Regions from separate parts of the Allobranchiibius sp. GilTou38 genome, predicted to be linked through region 2. Evidence: predicted binding sites of a transcription regulator. Region 2 holds the regulator's gene; each other region holds the start of a gene.

Region 1 (3,246 bases), on a different contig from region 2:
TTCGGACCACGCGGCGAAGCCGCGCTTGAAGGCCAGGACCCCCAGCTCCGCGGCGAGGTGGGCCGTCGGGTCCGGGACGCCTCGCGCAGCGAGGGCCTCCGTCATCGCCGCTGCGAGACCGACGCTCTTGAGGGCGTCGCGTTCCTGGAGTTCCGTGCTGGCCGCCACCGCCGCCTTGATGCGCGGGCCGATCTCGCGGTTCGTGGGACCCATCGCGCCCGACGCGCGCCGCAGTCCGGCCGCAACGGCCTCCAGCGGGGTCGCGCTCGGCGGCGCTTCGGCGATCCCGTCGGCGAGCAGTCGGCTCAGGGTCTCCTGGCCGGCGACCAGCAGCTCCCGTTTGTCGGAGAAGTGCCGGAAGAAGGTGCTCTTGGTGACTCCGGCCCGTTCGGCGATCTGCGCGACGGTCGTGGCGTCGTAGCCCTGCTCGGTGAACAGATCGACCGCCGCGACGACCAGCCGCTGGGTCGCGCCGGGTTGCCATCGAGCCATCGCCACATCCTAGGTGATGGGACATCGGTCTCATCATCGGTGTAGCGTGATGGGACAACAGTCCCTTCACTCCCCAGGAGCACCCAATGCAGGTATTCGTCACCGGAGGCACCGGCACCATCGGTTCGCCCGTCGTCGCCGAGTTGCTCGGTCACAACCACACCGTCCTTGCACTGGCCCGTTCGGAGGAGTCGGCACGGGCTCTGGAAACCGCGGGCGCCGAGGTGCTGCGCGGCACCCTGGCGGACCTCGACATCCTGCGGGCCGGTGCCGCGCGATCCGACGGGGTCATCAGCCTGGCGTTCGGGCGCGACTACGGCACGCCCGAGGCGCTCGCCGCCGGCGTCGCCGAGGAGAGCGCGGCCCTGACGGCGCTGGGCGAGGAACTCATCGGGAGCGACCGCCCGATCGTCGCGGTCTCGGGCACTCCCTGGATCCCGGGCCGTATGTCGACCGAGGCCGACCCGCTACCGACCGACGGCCCGGTGGGCGGTCGGGGCCGTTCGGTCAACGCATTGCTGGCGTTGGCCTCGCAGGGCGTCCGGAGCACGGCCGTCCGGATGCCGCGCACGGTCCACAACGAAGGAATGGGCGGGTTCGCCGGACTGCTGACCGACACCGCGCGCCGCAACGGCGTGTCCGGCTACCCGGGTGACGGCACCCAGCGCTGGCCGGCCGTGCACGCGCTCGACGCGGCAGCACTGTTCCGGCTGGCCCTCGAATCCGCGGAGCCCGGCACGGCCTGGCATGCCGTGTCGGACGAGGGCGATGCGGTGCGTGACATCGCGACGGTCATCGGCGCTCAGCTCGACCTCCCCGTCGAGTCGGTGCCAGAAGCGACGTACGGCCCGTTCGGCGTGATCTTCGCGATGGACCAGCCGTCATCCAGCGCGTACACCCGCGACGCCCTCGGGTGGCGGCCGACCCATCCCAGCCTGCCCGAGGACCTGCGCAACCTGCGCCCCTGACTCGGTTCCCGCGCGGCGACCGCATCTGCACGGAATCGCATCTGCCAACGCGCTACCAGGTGACCCGCGGCGGGTGTGGATAACCCTTAAAACCCCCACCTCGGGGAAGGGGGATGTGGATATGTCGAGCCGAATCTTCATTATTTACAATGAGATTCGGCTCATTAATCCTTGTGCTACACATCGAACACGCGTATGATACAGGTTATAAGGATGTGGTAGGGATCAGCAGCCGCAGGAGGGGCCATGGCGCAGTCGACGACCGACACGCAACGCCCTGCTGCGCCGGGCTCTGGTACCCGGTTGTTGAGTCTGCTGCGGGAGTTCGCGACGTCCTTGGACCATTGGCCCGATGCGGTCTACCAGCTGAGCGAGCCCGAACTGGGCGAGGTCGTCGGGACGATGCTGCGGATCGGTCTCCGGGCAGAGAACGTCGCCGCACTGGCCACCGCGGATGCCCTGACCCGGGGGACGGTCGCGAATTCCACCGCGACGGGTGCGCCGGCGTGGGTGGCCCGGCAAGCGACCGGGGTGGACCCGGCCGTTGTGCGCCGGGTGGGCTCGGTGGGTATCGAATGCGCCGACCCCCGCAACACCCTCATGACAGATGCGTTGGCGACCGGGTCCGCGACCGTGCCGGTGGCTGCCGTCGCGGTGCGGGAAGTGCCACGGATCGGCCGGCAACTGCCCACCGTGGATCGCGACGAGCTGATGGGGCGCTACCTGTCCCTCTCGGCGTACGGGCCGCGCGCGTTGCGTGAACTGTCGACCCGGATCCGAGGCCAGTACGCCCCCGAACAACTAGTCCGCGACGAAGAGGTGCAGCAGGAGTGCGAATCGGTGCGATGGTATGGCCTGCCAGGTGGGCTGACCCGGTTCGAGGCCGACCTGTCCACCGGGAACGCCGCCATCGTCAAACACGCCCTACAAGCATTGTCAGCGCCCGCGCCTGCGGCACCGGACGCCGAGACCGGTGCACCCGAGCGCGACACCCGCACCCCCGCCAAGCGCCGGGCCGATGCGCTCGTGAGGCTGGTCGACACCGCTGCAGGGATCCTGGACGGCACCGCACCGCGGCCGGTCGGGGAGTTCGGCGGGACCGCCAAGATCCTGGTCACCATGGACTACAACACCCTCTACGAAGGGCTTCAGAAGGCCGGCCGTCTCGGCCAAAACGGTCCAAATGAAGGCGGATCCGCGCCGACGTACCTTCCCGGAATCGGACGGACCACCGACGGGGACCACTTGGACGCCGGGACCCTGCGGCGGCTCGCCTGCGACGCCGATCTCATCCCCGCGGTCCTCGGTGGCGAGTCCGAACCCTTGGATGTCGGCCGCGCCAGACGCCTGTTCACCGGGGGCCTACGGACCGCGATCATCCACCGCGATCAGCACTGCACCTTCCCTGGATGCGATCGACCACCGGACTGGTGCGATGCACACCATGTCGTGCCCTGGTGGGCCGGCGGCGAGACAACACTTACCAACGCAGCGCTGCTCTGCGCGCGCCACCACACCATCGTGCACCGCCACCTGCTCAGCGCCACCGTCACACCCACTGGCGTCACCTGGGACCTCACCGCAGGACTCATGCCCACCCGCCTCGGCCGACATCCAGCAGCATGACCGGCGAGCATCACGGTCGGCGACTCGATCCCGTCCCCCACGTCCTGAGTCCCTCGTGCCGAGCGCGCCGCTACGGTCGGGTGCGTTCGTCCCCACCACCACGGAGGCACCAGCATGTCGAAGGTCCGGGTCCACAACTTCGCCGTGTCACTCGACGGTT
Region 2 (3,246 bases):
CGGGCTGAATCCGGCGCGCTCGGCCAGGGAGAGCAGGTGTCCGCGGCATCGCGGGCATCCCGCGATCCACTGCTCGTCGACCATGTCGGTCATCCGCACCGACGCGGCGCCGGCGAGCCGGTGATCCGACGGCACCACCAGGCGCACCTCGTCGTCGAGTAGCTTGCGGGACTGGAACGCCTCGATGTCGTCCTCGCCGCGGGCCAGCGGCGCACCGTCGTAGGCGAACGCGACGGCGATGTCGCACTCGCCGGCCCGCAGTGCGGCCAGCGACTCGGGGGGCTCGGCCTCAGTGAAGGTCACCTCGACGTCGGGGTAGGCCTTTCGCACCATCGCGAGCGCGTGCGGGACGAGTGTCGAGGAGGAGGAGGGGAAGGCCATCAGACGGACGCGGCCGGCGCGCAACCCGGCGATCGCGGCGACCTCTGATTCGGCGGCCTCGAGGGCGCTGAGCACGGGGCCCGCGTGACGGGCCAGCACCGCGCCGGCTTCGGTCAGCCGCACGCTGCGGCCCAGGCGCTCCACCAGGACGGTGCCGATCCGGTCCTCCAGACGGCGCACCATCTGGGAGATGGCCGGCTGGGAGTAGCCCAAAGAGGTGGCCGCAGCGGTGAAGCTGCCCTCGTCGGCGATGGCCCGGATGACCCGTAGGCCCGCAGCGTCGATCATGCGCCGATCATATAATGGAAGGTTATCCATCGGAACCCATCTTCGTGCTTTCGTTCTGCACCAGCCCTGCGTCGCAGTGGCCACCCGCGCACCCACGGGGCCACGGGGCCGGTGCGACACTGATGACGTGCTCGAGTCCGCGGTCTCCCCGGTGCCCGAGGGAGTGCGCCCGGATCAGTGGGACGGACTGGCGAGCTACCTGGCGGATGGCGGGCTGGTCGCCCTGACCGGAGCCGGCCTGTCCACCGAATCGGGTCTGCCGAGTTACCGTGACGCCCGCGGCGTACGTCGGGTGCAGCCGATGACAGTGTCCGAGCTACGCGCCAGTCATGAAGCGCGGCAGCGGTATTGGGCACGTTCCTACGTCGGGTGGCCACGCTTTGCGGCTGCCCGACCGAATGACGGCCACCGCGCGGTCGCCAGGCTGCTCGCCGCCGGCACCCTGACGAGCGTCATCACCCAGAACGTCGATGGGCTACATCAGGCGGCCGGCGCGAGCGAGGTGCTCGAGCTGCACGGCAACCTGGAGCGGGTGGTCTGCATGGCCTGCTCGAGCACGCATCGCCGCGATGACATGGACGACTGGTTGCGCGACGCCAACCCCGGATTCGACCGCGCGATCGGAGGCGCGGTCCGGCCCGACGGCGACGTCGCGCTGCCCGAGGCGATCGTGCGCGCGTTCGTCACGGCCGACTGTCCGGTGTGCGGTTCGGACCTGCTGAAACCGGACGTCGTGATGTTCGGCGAATCAGTGCCGAAACCGTTGGTGGAGCAGTGCTTCGGCCTCGTCGAGGAGGCGTCGGCGCTGCTGGTCCTGGGGTCGTCGCTCGCGGTGATGTCCGGTTACCGGTTCGTGCGCCGCGCCGCCCGCATCGGCGTGCCCGTGATCGTGATCAACGACGGATGGACCCGCGGGGACGGCGAGACCGACCTGAAGATCGAGGCGCCGCTGGGCAGCACCCTGACGGCGCTGGCGGACCGACTGGGAGCGCCGGCCGTGGGCGCACCGGGCGCCCAGCGCGCCTGAGGAGCGCCGGGCGCCCGGGGTCGCTCAGACCCTGCGCAGCACCGCCGTGACCTTGCCCAGCACCACGGCGTCGTCGCCGTCGATCGGGTCGTACGCCGTGTTGTGCGGCATCAGCCAGACCTTGCCCCCGGTGCGCTTGAAGGTCTTGACGGTCGCCTCGTTGTCGAGCATCGCCGCGACGATGTCGCCGTTGGTCGCGGTCGGTTGCTGACGCACCACGACCCAGTCGCCGTCGCAGATCGCGGCGTCGATCATCGAGTCTCCGACGACCTTCAGCAGGAAGAGGTCGCCCTCGCCGACGATCTGCTTGGGCAGCGGGAAGACGTCCTCGACGACCTCGTCGGCCAGGATCGGACCGCCCGCGGCGATCCGTCCGACGACCGGGACGTACGACGCACTGGGTCGCCGGTCGCCGATGCCGGTCTCGTCCTCGACGCTCAGGTCACCGTCCGGCGCGTTGGTGACGCTGGACCCGCCCCGGTAGCCGCGCTGGTCCTTGTCCTGGTCCGGTGAGATGACCTCGATGGCGCGCGGCCGGTTAGGGTCGCGGCGCAGGTAGCCCTTGCGCTCGAGCATCGACAGCTGGTGAGCGACGGAGCTGGGGCTGGTCAGGCCGACGGCCTCGCCGATCTCCCGCAGGCTCGGCGGGTAACCGCGCCGGTCCACGGAGTTGCGGATGACCTCCAGCACGCGCCGCTGTCGGGTGGTCAAACCGTCGTCGTCGCGCTCGGGCATCTGGTGCACCTTGGCCATGGTCTTCGTCCGTCCCTCTCCGAGTGGATCGTGCTGTCACCGCCCGCCCCAGGTGTCCGTGCGGCTGCGCCCCCGGGGCCGATGAGTCGCCGTATTCGGCGTCGTTCCGCGGATTCACAGCTGATGAGCAGGGGCTGTCGGTGGTCGGTGTTTCAGTTCTGCAGGTGAGCACGAGATTACGAGAGTCGGACACACTTTCCAAACATCTGTTCGGGGCGTGTCTGGATTTTCTCGAACGCGCGTGCTAGACATCAGACAGATGATCGATCGCACACACGTACGATCGACGAGTTATCGGAGGATCTCATGAGTGCCGTCACCGCTGTTCCCAGCTGGGTCACTCCCGCCACCCCTGCCCTGCCGGGTCGTCCCGGCGCATCGCGACGTACGGCGCCCGCGTCCATCCGTCGCGGCCACCTGCGCGCGGTCCCTGATCTGCCCGTGCTCGTGGATGCACCTGCGCCGACGATGCACATCACTCGTCGCGGTCGCCTGCTGATCACGCTGTGCGCTCTCCTCCTATGTCTCGTCGGGGGAGTGGCGGGAGCCCGTGCCGCAGTGGGCGGCGGGTCCGCGCAGCGCTACGACACCGTGGTCGTCCAGTCGGGCCAGACCCTGTCCTCGGTCGCCCACCACGCCTACCCCCAGCTGCCGATCGGCAATGCGGTGCAGCGGGTGCAGGCCGCCAATCGACTGAACACCCTGCAGGTGTTCGCCGGCGAGCAACTGCGCCTGCCTCGCTGAGTCCGGCCGCGCGCCTTCTGGCGCCCCGTAGCAGGGCCGACACCGCCTCCGTC
Region 3 (3,246 bases), on a different contig from region 2:
CACCGCGCGAGCTGAATCGCGGCGTTGCCGACCGCGCCGGCACCACCGGCGACGAGCACCGTCAGCCCGTCCATGGCGCCGCGGTAGAGCCGGTCCGGTCCACCCTCGGAGGTGGTCAGTGCGCGGTGGGCAGTGACGGCGGGTACGCCGAGCGCCGCGCCCACGTCGTACGATGCGTTGTCCGGCAGTGCGGTCACGTTGGCCGCCGGCAGCACGACCTGCTCCTGGGCGGTGCCACCGGGGCGCTGGTGCTGGGCGAGCATTGTCCACACCCGGTCGCCGACGTGCAGCCCGTCGACCTCGGGGCCGACCGCGTCGATGGTGCCCGCGCCGTCCTGACCCGGGACGATCTCGGGGAAGGCCAGCTCACTGCCGGCGCGGAACTTCCAGTCGGTCGGGTTGACCCCGGCGCGCTCGATGCGTACGCGCACCTCGCCGCGTCCGGGGTCGGCGGCCTCGCGTTCGACCAGGTGCAGGACGGAGGCGTCGCCGCCTTCGGTGTAGACCACGGCGCGCATGAGGATCCCTTCGTCGACAACGGTGTACGACGGGTGCAACGTCGGGACCGGCTCGTGTTATGCCGGGTCGGGGCGTCAGCCGGCCCGTTGGTGCGGCATCAATCCGGGCGTCAGGTCCCAGGTGACTCCGGTGGCGGTGACCGCCGCAGTGAGCAGGTCGCGATGAACGATGGTGTGGTGGCGCGTGCAGAGCAGGGCCGCGTTGGTCAGGGTCGTCTCGCCACCGGTCCACCACGGATCGACGTGGTGGGCGTCGCAGAAGTCCGGTGGCCGATCACAGTCGGGGAACGTGCATCCTCGATCTCGGTGGATGATCGCCGCTCGTAATCCGCCGGTGAACAGACGTTTGGCTCGTCCGACGTCCATCGGTTCGGATGCCCCACCGAGCACCATCGGGATCAGATCCGCGTCACATGCCAGCCGCCGTAGCGTCCCGGCGTCGAGATAGTCACCGTCGGCGGTGCGTCCGATGCCAGGCGAGTAGATGGGGTCGGTCATGGCGCCGGTCCCGCCGAGGCGACCAGAGTGCTGCAGCCCGGCCAGGAGGGTGTTGTAGTCCAGCGTGACCACGATTTTCGCGACGCCGGTGATCTCCCCGACCGGTCGCGGAGAGGTGCCGTCCAGCACGCCGGCCGCGGTTTCGATCAGCCGCAGCAGGGCGTCCGCGCGACGCTTGGCCGGGGTCCGCGGATCGCGGTCGAGCGGATTGACCATGGGTCCCAGCGCCGGCTTTTCGGCGTTGCCGCCCCGGTTGCCGCCCTTCTCCTCAGCCGTGTCGCCGCTGTGGGCGGGGTTGTCGGGGCAGGTCTGTGGTGTCGGCGCCGAGAGGAACTGCAGGGCGTGTTTCACCGTCGCCGCGTGGGCCGCGGACAGGTCTGCTTCGAACCGGACCATCCCACCGGGCAGGTCGTACCAGCGCGCGGCCTCGCAGTGTTGTTGAGTCTCTTCGTCCCGTATCAGCTGCTCGGGAGCGAACTGACCGATGATTCGGGTACTCAATTCTTTCAACGCTCGCGGACCGAAATGGGACAGGCTCAGATACCGCAGGAACATGTCATCCCGGTCAGCGCACGGCAACTGACGGACCACTCTCGGCACCTCCCGCAACGCGACCGCGGCCGCCGGCACCGACGCGGATCCCTCCGCCAAACACTGCGCCACCACGCGGTTCTTCGGGTCCGCGCAATCGCGACCGACACCCCCGACCCGGTGCACAACCATCGGATCCACCCCGCGCGCGACCTGGGCGACCCACCCGGGCGCACCCGTCGCCGTGGAGCCGGTGACCGTCCCGCGGGTCAGAGCATCCGAGGTAGCCAACGCCGCGACGTTCTCCGCGCGACCCACGACGGTCAACATCGTGGAGACCACCGTGCCCAGATCTGCTTCGCTCAGCTGGAACAGCGCCCCCGGCCAGGCATCCATCGATGCCGCGAAAGCCGACAACAGCTCCATCAATCCGGCACCCACCCCTGGATGCGCGGGGACAATCTCTGCCGGCTGCGGCAGGCTGTTGTCGTCAATGGGATTGCCCACGACCTGCCCCTTTCCTGAATTCATGATATTCGGACTGATGTACACATCGTACGCCCGTTCGAACTTTCACACAAGGGAATGAGATGTCGAATTACGTTGATGTTGCTGATGATTGGAGCAATTTTTTCCACATCCCCCATTCCGTATAGTCTGAGCCGATGGGGTTATCCACACATAGCTCCGGGCTGGTTGACCGCGTCTGAATGAACGCGGCTCATCGAGCGCGCTCGTTCATGCATCCCGCAATCCGCCGGCGGAGCTACCTACGGCTCGAGCCGTGTGCGGGTCGCCCATCCTCGTCGGCGTCGGTCGTCTCGCCCAGCCACGCGGCATGCTCGCGGCGCGCCCAGTGTCGAGACACCCAACCCGTGCGCATCCCCTCGCGCGCCTCGGGGTCCTTCATCGCGAAGGTGATGTGGCCGATCACGAGCAGTCCCACGGCGATCGAGAACCAGTCGTGGACGAACGTCGCGCCGGTCCGCCAGGGCAGGGGCGCCAGCGTGACGAAGTACATGATGATGCCGGTGGCGAGTAGGACCAGGATCGAGCTGGAGGTGAGTGCGCCGTTCAGCTTCTGCCCGGCGTTGAACTTGCCGACCCGGATCGTGCCGTCGCGCCGCGTACGGGAGCGCAGCCAGCGGCGGTCGGCGGTCGAGAACCGCCCGAGGCGGTGCAGGTCAGCGCGATACGCGACGGAGACCACGCCCAGCAGCATGGGCACCGGCAGCGCGAAACCGCAGTAGACGTGGATCAGCTCGACGAGGTGACGGTGCCCGATCGCGATCGAGAGCGAGCCGTTGTAGAGGACGACGGCCGTCAGGATGCAGACGATCATGAGGACCGCCGTCACGCGGTGCACGATCCGCTCGGCCAGGCTGAACCGGTGGATGCGTTCGCCGTCGCCCTCCGATGTGGAATCGAAGGACGTCGACCCGCTACGTGGGGAGTCGTCCGTCGATGGCATAGCCCCTCGGTTCCCAGTAGCCCGGTATCTGGTGGTCGGTCAGCTCGATGCCCGAGAGCCACTTCGTGCTCTTGTAGCCGTAGTTGGAGCCGACGTACATGCGCACCGGCCCGCCGTGGTCGTGGGTCACCGGTGCTCCCAGCATCTCCGTCGCCACCAGAACGTCATCGGCGCGCGCCTCATCCAGGGTCAGCGACTCGGTGTAGGTGCCGTCGAAGGATCGGAAGC

What was found. The regulator LexA, encoded in region 2, represses DNA repair genes until DNA is damaged. The targets are predictions, from matches to a motif close to TCGAACANNTGTTCGA.
Region 1: a site for LexA is predicted at 1,644-1,659, ahead of JOB34_RS01460 (HNH endonuclease signature motif containing protein). Genes of this name have one in related genera too.
Region 3: a site for LexA is predicted at 2,101-2,116, ahead of JOB34_RS04650 (HNH endonuclease signature motif containing protein). Genes of this name have one in related genera too.

What each region holds. Positions count from the first base shown of each region.
Region 1 is NZ_JAGEKN010000003.1:201,400-204,645, forward strand. It holds gene JOB34_RS01450 (TetR/AcrR family transcriptional regulator) at 1-492, opposite strand, end outside; gene JOB34_RS01455 (SDR family oxidoreductase) at 579-1,460, shown strand; gene JOB34_RS01460 (HNH endonuclease signature motif containing protein) at 1,707-3,086, shown strand; gene JOB34_RS01465 (dihydrofolate reductase family protein) at 3,201-3,246, shown strand, end outside.
Region 2 is NZ_JAGEKN010000001.1:17,065-20,310, forward strand. It holds gene JOB34_RS00055 (LysR family transcriptional regulator) at 1-669, opposite strand, end outside; gene JOB34_RS00060 (NAD-dependent protein deacetylase) at 797-1,696, shown strand; gene lexA (transcriptional repressor LexA) at 1,721-2,449, opposite strand; gene JOB34_RS00070 (hypothetical protein) at 2,756-3,193, shown strand.
Region 3 is NZ_JAGEKN010000005.1:248,712-251,957, reverse strand. It holds gene JOB34_RS04655 (NADPH:quinone reductase) at 1-518, opposite strand, end outside; gene JOB34_RS04650 (HNH endonuclease signature motif containing protein) at 594-2,054, opposite strand; gene JOB34_RS04645 (cytochrome b/b6 domain-containing protein) at 2,314-3,018, opposite strand; gene JOB34_RS04640 (molybdopterin-dependent oxidoreductase) at 2,990-3,246, opposite strand, start outside.